Regions from separate parts of the Phytobacter palmae genome, predicted to be linked through region 1. Evidence: predicted binding sites of a transcription regulator. Region 1 holds the regulator's gene; the other holds the start of a gene.
What was found. Region 1 encodes Fur, which represses iron uptake genes when iron is present. Its sites were predicted from a motif close to ATAATAATGAGAACNACTATCAA; they were not measured.
Positions count from the first base shown of each region.

Region 2: sodA (superoxide dismutase [Mn]) is a predicted target of Fur. The motif match lies at 4,372-4,394, and genes of this name have one in related genera.

Region 1 covers NZ_JBCIVJ010000001.1:52,895-58,807, reverse strand. The annotation lists gene glnS (glutamine--tRNA ligase) at 1-648, shown strand, start outside; gene chiP (chitoporin ChiP) at 1,044-2,444, shown strand; gene chiQ (ChiQ/YbfN family lipoprotein) at 2,462-2,797, shown strand; gene fur (ferric iron uptake transcriptional regulator) at 2,894-3,346, opposite strand; gene fldA (flavodoxin FldA) at 3,636-4,166, opposite strand; gene ybfE (LexA regulated protein) at 4,316-4,609, opposite strand; gene ybfF (esterase) at 4,741-5,514, opposite strand; gene seqA (replication initiation negative regulator SeqA) at 5,697-5,913, shown strand, end outside.
Region 2 covers NZ_JBCIVJ010000016.1:60,241-66,153, reverse strand. The annotation lists gene cpxA (envelope stress sensor histidine kinase CpxA) at 1-626, shown strand, start outside; gene yiiM (6-hydroxyaminopurine reductase) at 662-1,336, opposite strand; gene AAIG39_RS18640 (dihydrodipicolinate synthase family protein) at 1,494-2,390, shown strand; gene kdgT (2-keto-3-deoxygluconate transporter) at 2,438-3,421, opposite strand; gene sodA (superoxide dismutase [Mn]) at 3,678-4,298, opposite strand; gene AAIG39_RS18625 (metallophosphoesterase) at 4,489-5,214, opposite strand; gene rhaR (HTH-type transcriptional activator RhaR) at 5,231-5,913, opposite strand, start outside.

The sequences.
Region 1 (5,913 bases):
CCGCGCGCTATGGCGGTTATTGATCCGGTCAGGCTGGTTATCGAAAACTATCCTCAGGGGGCCAGTGAGCTGGTTTCGATGCCGAATCATCCTAACAAACCGGAAATGGGCAGTCGTGATGTTCCATTTAGCGGTGAAATTTGGATCGATCGTGCAGATTTCCGTGAAGAAGCTAACAAGCAGTACAAACGTCTGGTACTGGGTAAAGAAGTTCGTCTGCGTAACGCATATGTGATTAAAGCTGAGCGTGTAGAGAAAGATGCGGAAGGTAATATCACCACTATTTTCTGTACCTTTGATGCCGATACGCTGAGCAAAGACCCGGCAGATGGCCGTAAAGTGAAAGGCGTTATTCACTGGGTAAGCGCGTCTCATGCGTTGCCGGTTGAAATTCGCCTTTACGACCGCCTGTTCAGCGTGCCAAACCCGGGTGCAGCAGAAGACTTCCTGAGCGTAATGAACCCAGAATCGCTGGTCATTAAGCAGGGCTTCGCTGAGCCGAGTCTCAAGGCTGCTGAGGTGGGGAAAGCGTACCAGTTTGAGCGTGAAGGCTACTTCTGTCTCGACAGCCGCCATGCTACTGCGGATAAACTGGTATTCAACCGCACTGTAGGTCTTCGCGATACCTGGGCTAAAATCGGCGAGTAATCCCGTCTGACTTACGTGTAAAAAAACGCTGCCTCGTGCAGCGTTTTTTATTTCTCGATTAGAAATAAGTCTTTGCCAGTCTTTTACCTTTCTAAAATTTCGTTTTAATTTTATTCAATTATCTTTTCAGCTATTTCTTGATAATTTTAGTTAAGTTTCTCCGGGAAGGCATGCTATGCAAGCCGCCAACCCACAAACAACAAATCTGTGTGGTTCGTCATAATCCCCATAATTCCCTCATGTAAAGACTTGATAATTCGCGGCGCGAAAAATATGCTTACAAACGACAGTTATAGGAATATTTTCTATAACTGTCAGTAATATTTAAATTTTTTTCTTTGTTGCTGTTTGCATTTGCGCAGCACTTTTTATGTTTTCGTCAAAGAGGAACTCTCATGAACGCGTTTAACGCTAAACGTAAGGCGTTAGCGTTGGCTATTGCCTGCGCCACCGCATTACCAGGTTTAACTTTTGCTCCCTCCGCCAGCGCCACTGGCTTTGTCGACGACGCTACGCTCACCGGTGGGATTTACTACTGGCAGCGCCAGCGTGACCGTAAAGATGTCACCGATGGGGATAAATACAAAACCAACCTGTCGCACTCCACGTGGAATACGAACCTCGATTTCCAGTCTGGTTATGCTGCTGATATGTTCGGTATGGATGTTGCGGTCTTCGCGGCGATTGAGATGTCTGAATCTTCAGAAAGCGCGCATCCGAATGAAATCGCATTTTCTAATCGCCACAAAGTCTATGACGAAGACTGGACAGGCGATCGCAGCGGCGCGAGCCTCTATACAGCTGCCGCGAAATTCAAATATGGTCCTGTATGGGCGAGGGCAGGTTATATCCAGCCGACCGGGCAAACGCTACTGGCTTCAAACTGGAGCTTTATGCCGGGCACCTATCAGGGGGCAGAAGCTGGTGCAAAACTGGATTACGGTGATTCCGGCGCGCTGAGCTTCTCGTACATGTGGGCCAATGAATACAAAGCGCCGTGGTATAACGAAACGGATAATTTCTACCAGAACGATGGCATAAGTAAAATTGATTACGTCCACTCGCTGGGCGCATCGTACGACTTCAAAAACGACCTGCTCCTCGAAGCCGCGTTTGGTCAGGCGCAGGGCTACGTTGATCAATATTTTGCTAAAGCCAGCTATAAGTTTGACGTCGCAGGGAACCCACTCTCCACCAGTTATCAATTTTATGGCTCGCGCGACAAGGCTGATAACAACACCATTAACGATACTTACGACGGCACCGCATGGCTACAGGCGCTCACCTTTGGTTATACGGTCGGTCCGGTGGATTTACGCCTTGAGGGTACCTGGGTCAGGGCTGATGGTCGCCAGGGCTATTTCAATTCACGTATGACGCCACTGTATGGCTCTTCTAATGGTCGTCTGGATATCTGGTGGGACAACCGTTCTGACTTCAACGCCCATAACGAGAAATCCGTCTTTGTCGGTGCCATGTATGACCTGAAAGGCTGGAATATGCCTGGTTGGGCGGTTGGTGCATCGTATGTGTATGGCTGGGATGCCAAACCGTCCAATGTCTCCTCTGGCGATAAATACTACGATGCGGGCAACACCATTAAAGAGTCAGCGTACAGTCTCGACCTGCTTTACACCGTGCAGGAAGGGATGGCAAAAGGCACGTTGTTCAAGCTGCACTTCACCCAATATGATAACCATTCCAGTATCCCGAGCTGGGGTGGCGGGTATAACAACATCTTCCAGGACGAACGTGACGTGAAGTTTATCGTCATTGCGCCGCTGAATATTTTCTAATGACAGGGAGTGCCATGATGATGAAACCAATATTACTTGCCCTGCTGACGCTGGGGCTTGCCGCCTGTGTGCAACAGCCTCAGGCGCCGAGGGAAGATGTACGATTAAAAGAGGCTTACAGCGCCTGTATTAATACGGCGGAAGGATCACCGGAGAAAACCGCGGCGTGCAGAAGCGTACTGGATGTTCTGCGCAAAGAGAAAGCGCACCAGCAATTTGCGGAGGAAGAGAGTGTGCGCACGCTGGATTATCAGCGGTGCCTTGAAGCGACGCATACCGGAAACGGGCAGGCGGTGAAGACTCGCTGTGACCAGATCTGGCAGGAGATTCATAGCCATAACACGATGAATTAACCGTGTGAAAAAGCCCGCTTCGGCGGGCCTTTTGATGTTATGAACGCAGAAATAAAAAAGCCAACCCGAAGGTTGGCTATATAACGAAGTCGATTATTATTTCTCAACCGCTTCGTGCGCGTTTTCGTCAGTACGGCAGTCGCCTTCGGCGCAGTGGCCATACAGATACAGACTGTGGTTAGTCAGACGAATACCATGCCTTGACGCAATCTCACGCTGACGCGCTTCGATAGAGTCATCACTAAACTCGATCACTTTGCCGCAATCCAGGCAAATCAGGTGGTCGTGGTGATGCTGCTGGGTCAGTTCAAAGACGGACTTACCGCCTTCAAAATTATGGCGGGTCACGATCCCGGCATCGTCGAACTGGTTAAGTACACGGTACACCGTCGCCAGTCCAATCTCTTCGCCCATGTCGATCAGGCGCTTATATAAATCTTCCGCACTGACATGATGGTTCTCCGGCTCCTGAAGCACTTCCAGGATTTTTAACCGAGGAAGCGTGACTTTCAGGCCGGCCTTCTTTAATGCGGTATTGTTGTCAGTCATGCGGAATCTGTCCTGTTGCTAAACGATTCACTTCCCGTTGGGAAGCTACAAGGAATGCACCTGGGATAATGCGTCTCATTATAGAACTGCCATGCCTGAATGAAAACTGCAAGTCCTCAAGTAAAGTAAGCTTATAAAACGTGGTAGCGTCTACAAAGTCCTTTGTGATACCCGTTTTAATCAGGGGCCATTGTACAGCGCTGGAGAAAAAAGTTAAAAAATTGTAGCAATTATTTCCATCGCTTTTATCTATTAATCAGGCGCAACCAGCAGGTTGCGCCAAACATCATCAGGCATTGATGATGTCATTCAGATGAAGTTCTTCGGAAATCTGTTTCACCCATTTATCAACACGGCCAGCGGTCAGTTCAGGCTGACGGTCTTCGTCAATGGCAAGGCCAACGAAGTGGTCATCGTCTGCCAGACCTTTGGACGCTTCAAAATGGTAACCCTCGGTAGGCCAGTGGCCTACGATAGTTGCGCCGCGCGGTTCAATGATGTCACGGATAGTGCCCAATGCATCACAGAAATACTCTGCATAGTCTTCCTGATCGCCACAACCAAAAAGGGCAACCAGTTTGCCGTTAAAATCGATATCTTCCAGCGTCGGGAAAAAGTCATCCCAGTCACACTGTGCTTCACCATAATACCAGGTCGGGATGCCAAGCAGCAGGATGTCGTAACCTTCCAGATCCTCTTTGCTGCTTTTAGCAATGTCATGCACATCGGCAACATCTTTACCAAGTTGAGCCTGGATCATCTTTGCGATGTTTTCGGTATTACCGGTATCGCTGCCGAAAAAAATGCCTGTGATTGCCATGAGTAAAATAACCTCTTGAAACTTAATGATATGGTGGTGGCGATTGGCCCACGGATAAGGGCAATCATAGCAGATCAGAGAAGCACGCGGAAACTGCAATCACGCAAGACTGCACTCTGTGCAACATGAAAGTGGATTTTTGCGATAATTCAGAGGATTTCCTGGCCGTTCAGCGCGTTAAGCTGAGCCAGCAACATCTCTTCAATCAATTCGCTCCGACTCATTTCACGCGCGTCCGCCAGCGCGTTTAATGCGTCGACAGCCTCGGCGTTGAGTTTTAATTCGACGCGTTTAAGCCCACGAACCTTATCGCGTTTAAGCTGATTGCGCTTATTTACGCGCAATTGCTCGTCGCGAGAGAGCGGATTGGTTTTAGGACGTCCCGGGCGACGTTCATTCGCGAACAGATCTAATGTCGTGCGGTCCGTTTGTTCTTTAGCCATGATTTAAGAATACTACGGGAAGTACAAGCAATCGGGTCATAGCCCGGGCTGATTAGCGCGCCATCATACATCAGGGATGCGGGCACGCCAACGACCGGGCGCTTTCCGACAATCGGTCGCCGGGTTTTTAATCAGTTTGTCTTTTCAGCGAGATAACGCCGGATGGCGCGCAGCACCGCTTCCGGTTTTTCTGCATGTACCCAATGCCCGGCACCGGCAATCACATGCGCGCGTGCCTGCGGGAACTGTTGCAGCAGTTCGCTGCGATACTGTTCGCTGACATATGGCGAGTTACCGCCGGGGATAAAGAGGGCGGGGTGATCCCAGGCAGGCACTGTTTCCCAGCCCACAATATGAGGATACTGCTCCCACAACACGGGCACATTGAAGCGCCACTTACCATCGACAAACGACTTGAGCAGGAACTGAATGACCCCTTCTTCATTTATATGCTCACGCATGATGACGGCGGCCTGCTGGCGCGTAGAGGCACCAGTATCGGTTACCGCATTGATGGCGGCAAAGATCTCGTCATGACGGCGCACATGGTAATTGACCGGGGCAATATCGATAGCGACGAGCTTGTCGATGCGTTCAGGCGCCAGCGCGGTAAATGCCATCACCGCTTTCCCCCCCATGGAGTGACCAACGAAGGTCGCGCGTTCTATGCCATGAACATCAAGGGTATCAAGTAAGTCCTGCGCCATCGCCGGATAATTCATTTCGGGTGACTGTTCGGAAAGGCCATGATTTCGCATATCAACCTGAATAATATCATGGTCATTGACGAGGTCGCGGGCGAGTACGCCAAGGTTGTCCAGGCTACCAAACAGACCGTGCACTAGCACGATGGGGGAATTGTTGTGCGATTGTTGTGCAGATTGCGCTCGGGTATTCAATTTCATGGCAAAGTTCTTTTTTTCGCTCTTTCGGATTAAGGTATTATGTTGAACATTCTGCCGTCCGGCTGCAAGGTTTTGACACATTCTGACTTTGCCGCCATCCTGGTTTGACGCTATCCGCTGTTGGGATTTGACTTTATAATCTCAATAACTTGTATTCAGATTAGACACTGCACTGGATTAAGATGAAAACGATCGAAGTTGATGATGAGCTCTACAGTTATATTGCCAGCCATACAAAGCACATTGGCGAGAGCGCATCCGACATTTTACGGCGCATGTTGAAGTTTTCCGCCGCTCCGCAGCCAGCTGCCGCTGTTCCACTCGCGAAAGAACCCCTCGCACCTGTTACGGTTGAAGAAGTAAAACCGGCTAATACGGCGAAAGACAAAGTCCGCGCGG
Region 2 (5,913 bases), on a different contig from region 1:
TACGGACACCGTTAACGCGACTGCAACTCGGCACCGCGCTGTTGCGTCGTCGCAGCGGCGAGAGTAAAGAGCTGGAGCGTATCGAAACCGAAGCCCAGCGGCTGGACAGTATGATCAACGACCTGTTGGTCATGTCGCGTAATCAGCAGAAAAACGCGCTGGTCAGCGAAACGGTCAAAGCCAATCAGTTGTGGAATGAGGTGCTTGATAACGCCGCGTTCGAAGCGGAACAGATGGGTAAATCTCTGACGGTGAATTTCCCGCCTGGCCCGTGGCCGCTGTACGGCAACCCGAATGCGCTGGAAAGCGCGCTGGAAAATATCGTCCGTAACGCGCTGCGTTATTCACACACCAAAATTGAAGTGAATTTCTCGGTCGATAAAGACGGCATCACCATTAACGTGGACGATGACGGTCCGGGCGTCAGCCCGGAAGATCGCGAGCAGATCTTCCGCCCGTTCTACCGTACCGATGAAGCGCGCGATCGCGCGTCCGGCGGCACAGGTTTAGGACTGGCAATCGTTGAAACCGCTATGCAGCAGCATCGCGGTTGGGTGAAAGCCGACGATAGCCCACTCGGCGGTTTACGCCTGACGTTGTGGATCCCGCTGTATAAACGTGCCTGAGGATTTCCCCTCGCCTTACCGGGCGGGGGAAACCGCTACTTATCCCGCAAACGTCGGGAGTAATCTTCGATTTTTCCGCTGGTTCGCCGATTTTGCATGGTTCTTGTCCAACTGGCCGAAAGCCCCGTTGCGGACATTAATCTGCGATATTGCTCATCATCAAACGGCATATGCCAGGCGATTGCGGCGGCATCCAGAACGCTCACATCGCTGTTACGTGATACCAGTTCCAGCGGCGCGTCGACGTTCACTTTGCCACCGGTAATGACCCGATAAAGCCAGCCAACGCGCCCACTCGCCTGCATCTGCGAAGACATGTCGCTAATGGAAAAGTGAAAGTTAAGTTTGAAGCAGGGCGAGCGCGGCTGCGTCACCTGAATGAGCGCATTTCCCCAGCGAAAAATATCTCCGATAAAGACATTTCTTTCCGTCAGCCCTTCGGTCGAGAGATTCTCGCCAAACGCCGGGGCGAAGAAAAGCGCCGCCTGTTCTGGAAACATCGTTTTCCAGTGAGCGTAGTGTTCGCGAGGATAATGACAAAGCGCCCGGTCCGGACCGCCGTGGTAAGAGGTATCCGCCTGCTCATCACCGTCTAACCCCAGCGCCGTTAACATCAACTCGCCTTCCAACTGCAATTTGGCAATTGCGCTGGGTCTGCTGCCCTGATAATCCTTTATTTTTCCTGTAAAAACATTCACCGGATGCTGCATTTCCTCTCTCCCGGGTTCTCCCATCATCGGCATATTAGACCACACTTTTTAGCAATAAATCGTGCAGAAATGCGACACCGATACGCCTGCGTTTTATATGAACGTGCTATGAATTAAAAGAAGTGAAACGCAATTTCATATTCAAGGAGACAGTGACGTGAAGATTAAAAATGAATTTTATGGCGTCTGGTGCCCGTCCATTACCCCTATGACACCTGCCGGTAAAATCGACCTGAACGGATTAAGACAGCATATTTCACGCCTGACCGACGCCAGAATTGATGTGGTGTTGCTGATGGGCAGCATCGGCGAATTTGCCTCTTTCACCCTTGATGAACGACTCATGCTTATCCGGGAAGTGCGCGGTATGACCCCCGGCACCCTGGTGGCAAATGTTTCCTCAACCTGCCTGAGTGACGTTGAATGGATGGCGGAAGGAGCCTTCCGCACGGGTTACGATGCCGTTATGGTGCTGCCTCCTTATTACTATGGGCAAACAGCCGCGCAATTACTGAGCTACTTTCGCCATCTGGGGAAACGGCTGAACGGTAAGTGGTTTGCCTATAATTTTCCGGCCAGGACCGGCTGCGATCTGACGCCAGAAATTGTCGCCACCCTGGCAGCGGAATTCCCGAATTTTGCCGGTATTAAAGATACGGTCGATTGCCAGTCGCATACACGCAATATCATTCTGGCTACCGAGAAAATCCGTGATGATTTCGCCGTTCTATCGGGGTACGACGAATACTTCATTCCCAATCTGCTGGCAGGCGGCGCGGGGGTTATCTCCGGGCTCAACAACGTAATGCCGGAACTGTTTGTCAGGGCACGGGAAGCATGGAAGCAAAACGATTTGCCTGCGCTGCATGAAGCCCAGCGTGAGATTGGCAAATTCATGTCGATTTACACAACGGGCGAAGATTTCGTTACCACAATTAAAACTGTGGTAGCACGGAAATTTGGCTATTGCGGCGCAACTTCCCGCAATGCCGGCGGTGAATTAACGCCAGCGCAATGTGCACAGGTTGATGAAATTTTCGGTATCGGCCACTAAACAAAAAACCGGCCTGAGGAGGCCGGTTTCTCTTTTACGCCGCGGTGCTATTTCACCGCACCGCGCAAATCTGCGACCGCCGCATTTCCTTTGACTTTTCGTGACCAGAGAGAGGTCAGAATCGGCACCAGAATAGAAGTCACAATTACCGATGTAGCCACCATAGCGGTTGCGGCGGGTGCCATTGCCTTAAACTCCGGCACCATCTCGGCAATCAGTACCGGTGTTGCCACCGCCGCACCGGCGGAACTTGAGGCTGCAAGCCCGGCGGTACCGTCCCCACCACCCAGCACTTTATCAGCAATAATTAACGGAATGCCGGTAATCACAATCACCGCCAGCCCCAGCAGGATACCGGGCAAGCCGGTCTGTGCGATAACGCTCAGGTCGATAGTATTCCCCAGCGCAAAGGCAAAAAACGGAATCAGCGTCTGCACCGCTCGGGTGAAGAATTCCCGTAGCTCCGGATCGAGGTTGCCCAGCGCAAAGCCAATCAGGAACGGCAGTACCGCGCCGACAAATACGTGCGGCTCAAAAGAGGCGATACCCGCTGTCCCCAGAATCACCATCGTCATCAACGGGCCAGACTCAAGCGACATCAATACAAACGCCCCGGCCTCTTCTTTGGTGCCATATTGCTGCATGATGGAGGCATAAAGGCCGCCGTTAGTCATGTCCATAGAGGCCACCAGCGCCAGTGTCGACAGCCCGGCAAAGAAACCGGCTTCCACACCGTGAGCCGGAATCAATCGTGATGCTACCGCCGCAACCACCCAGGCCACCGCGATTTTGGTCACCACCAGCGTGCCCGATTTCCGCAATACCGTCCCGGTCGCGCTGAGCTTAATCGATGCGCCCATGCAGAAAAACCATACCGCCAGAATCGGCACAGTACCGGTGATCATGCCATTGGTGAAAGAACCAAAGTATTTTCCGGCCCCTGGTGAAAACGTATGGCACAGCGCCCCAAGAAAAAGAGGAACCAACATCATCCCACCGGGAATTTTTTCTATTGCACGTTTGATTTGCATTTCGCCACCTGTAAAAACAGTGAGTCTGGTGCGCCATCTCGCCCTTTCGTCGGGCGTTTCCAGCGCTGATGGCAAAATGTTAGAACGTCGTCACACTCAGAAAAGTGATCTCCCATACAAAATCAAAACAATATTTCATTTTAATTGGATATATGTTTCTTTTGATTTAACGGCCGATCGGCAACCATAAAAAAACCCCCGCTGACGACGCCAGCAGGGGCTTGATGTACCCGCAAGAACGGGTGATTTAGCGAAATTATTTCTTCGCAGCGAAACGCGCCGCAGCTTCGTCCCAGTTCACTACGTTCCAGAACTCTTTGATGTAATCCGGGCGGCGGTTCTGGAATTTCAGGTAGTACGCGTGTTCCCACACATCCAGACCTACGATTGGGAAGCCAGAGGCGCCAGAAATTGCTTCACCCATCAGCGGGGAATCCTGGTTAGCAGTGGAAACCACAGCCAGTTTGTCGCCTTTCAGCACCAGCCACGCCCAACCAGAACCAAAGCGGGTTGCTGCTGCTTTTTCGAATTCCGCTTTGAAGTTATCAACGGAACCGAAGTCACGCTCGATGGCCGCTTTCAGGTCACCCTGCAGGGTGGTGCCTTTTTTCAGGCCTTTCCAGAAGAAGCTGTGGTTAGCATGACCGCCCGCGTTGTTACGCAGAACGGTTTTTTTATCAGCCGGCAGTTGGTCCAGTTTGGTGATCAGCTCTTCAGCAGACAGACTGGCGAATTCTGGCAGGCTTTCCAGCGCTGCATTCGCATTATTTACATAAGTCTGGTGGTGTTTAGTGTGATGGATTTCCATCGTCTGCTTGTCGAAATGAGGTTCAAGTGCATCGTACGCGTAAGGCAGGGATGGCAGTGTATAGCTCATACTAATCTCCATTATTGTCGGGCGGCAGGTGTGTTAACGCCGCGTAATCAGTTGGTTCATTATAGTTAGTTAAATGATATTGAAAATGTTTATCAATGCCGTAGTTTTAATATGGTTATAACATTCTGTTATGAACCTGAGTCTGCAAGAGAGATAGCGCAGCGACAAACGAAAAAATGATCGCCAAACCCTATACGAAAATGGGGTAGCTGGTTAACAAGCCAGCAGCAAAACGATGGAGCATCAAAGAAGGGGGATCATTGGCGGGTGGCACCGTTTCTCCGCCAAACCAGGCGGGATTCGCCGGACAAACGGAACCGCAAATGTAGGCCGGAACGCCCGCCAGATGGCTGGCAATGGGTCGGTGTACATGCCCTGAGGCGATGGCCAGCGTGCGACCGGCATAATCAGTAAGCAGCGCAGCCAACTCACCGGAACCGCGACACATGATTTTATCCATTGTGGGGATGCCGCTCGGGAACACGTGGTGATGCAGAAAAAGCAGCACGGGCAGCCCATCGTCACCCGCCAGCTGGCGTTCCAGCCACGCCAGATGCGCAATAATACTGCCCGCCGCCTCTCCTTTCAGGGTGGTATCAACGCCGATAAGGCGTAATCCTTTCACTTCGACGGAAAAATGCAGGGCGTCCGGCATCCAGGCCTCACTCTCCCAACAGGCCCGCATCATGGCGTGATTATCGGCATTACCCGGCAGCAGAAAGACCGGGCAATGTTGCCCCTTTAGCAACGACGCAATGGCGGCATACCCGGCGAACCAGTCGTCATCCACCAGATCGCCCGTCACCACCAGGGCGTCAGGTTGAATAAATTCGAGCCATTCCAGCGCGCGAGCAAACCGGGCCAGATTGTCGTTACCCGGCGCGGCGTGAATATCAGTTAGCTGAGCAACAATCATGAAAATGTCCTGTTTGTTATCGCAGAACAGGTCCTTCCTGGGCCGCTTCGTTACGACGCTGTCGCCACTGGCTTGGCGTCATGCCGGTTTCGCGGGTAAAAACGACCGAGAAATAATTACTGTCCTCAAAGCCACAGCGCGTGGATACCTCACCTACCAGCAATTCTGTGTGCTGCAACAGATACTGTGCATGGCAGATACGCAGCTGACGCAGGTAATTATTGATGGTCATGCCGGTTTGTGCGCGAAATTGTTGGCGTAGCGCGCGCTCACTGCACTGCTCCTGATCGCAAAAGCGCTCAAGCATGAAAGTGCGATTCAGGCTACCTGTGAGCGCGGTAATTAACTTATCAAGCAGTGCTTCGCTGCTGGTCGCCGCCAGGTTATCGGCCGCAAAGCGGTGGCGTGTGAGAGTCATCACCAGTTGGGCGAAGAGCACCTCAGCCATGTTATTTGCCAGCGCGTCGGTTTTAATACTCTCTTGCTCCAGTTGGGTGATGACCTGTCTTGCCTGAGTCATGCCGGTACTGCCCAGACGCCAGTGCGGCGTCCACTCTTCACCACTCAACCCTGGTATATGCCCCGCCCAGTCGAGGTTAAGCGTCAGACGGTCCGGGCAATAGATGATATTTTGCAGCACCAGATCGTTGACGGAGGCGTAGGAGTGTTTGTCTTGCGCGCGGATATAAAACAGATCGC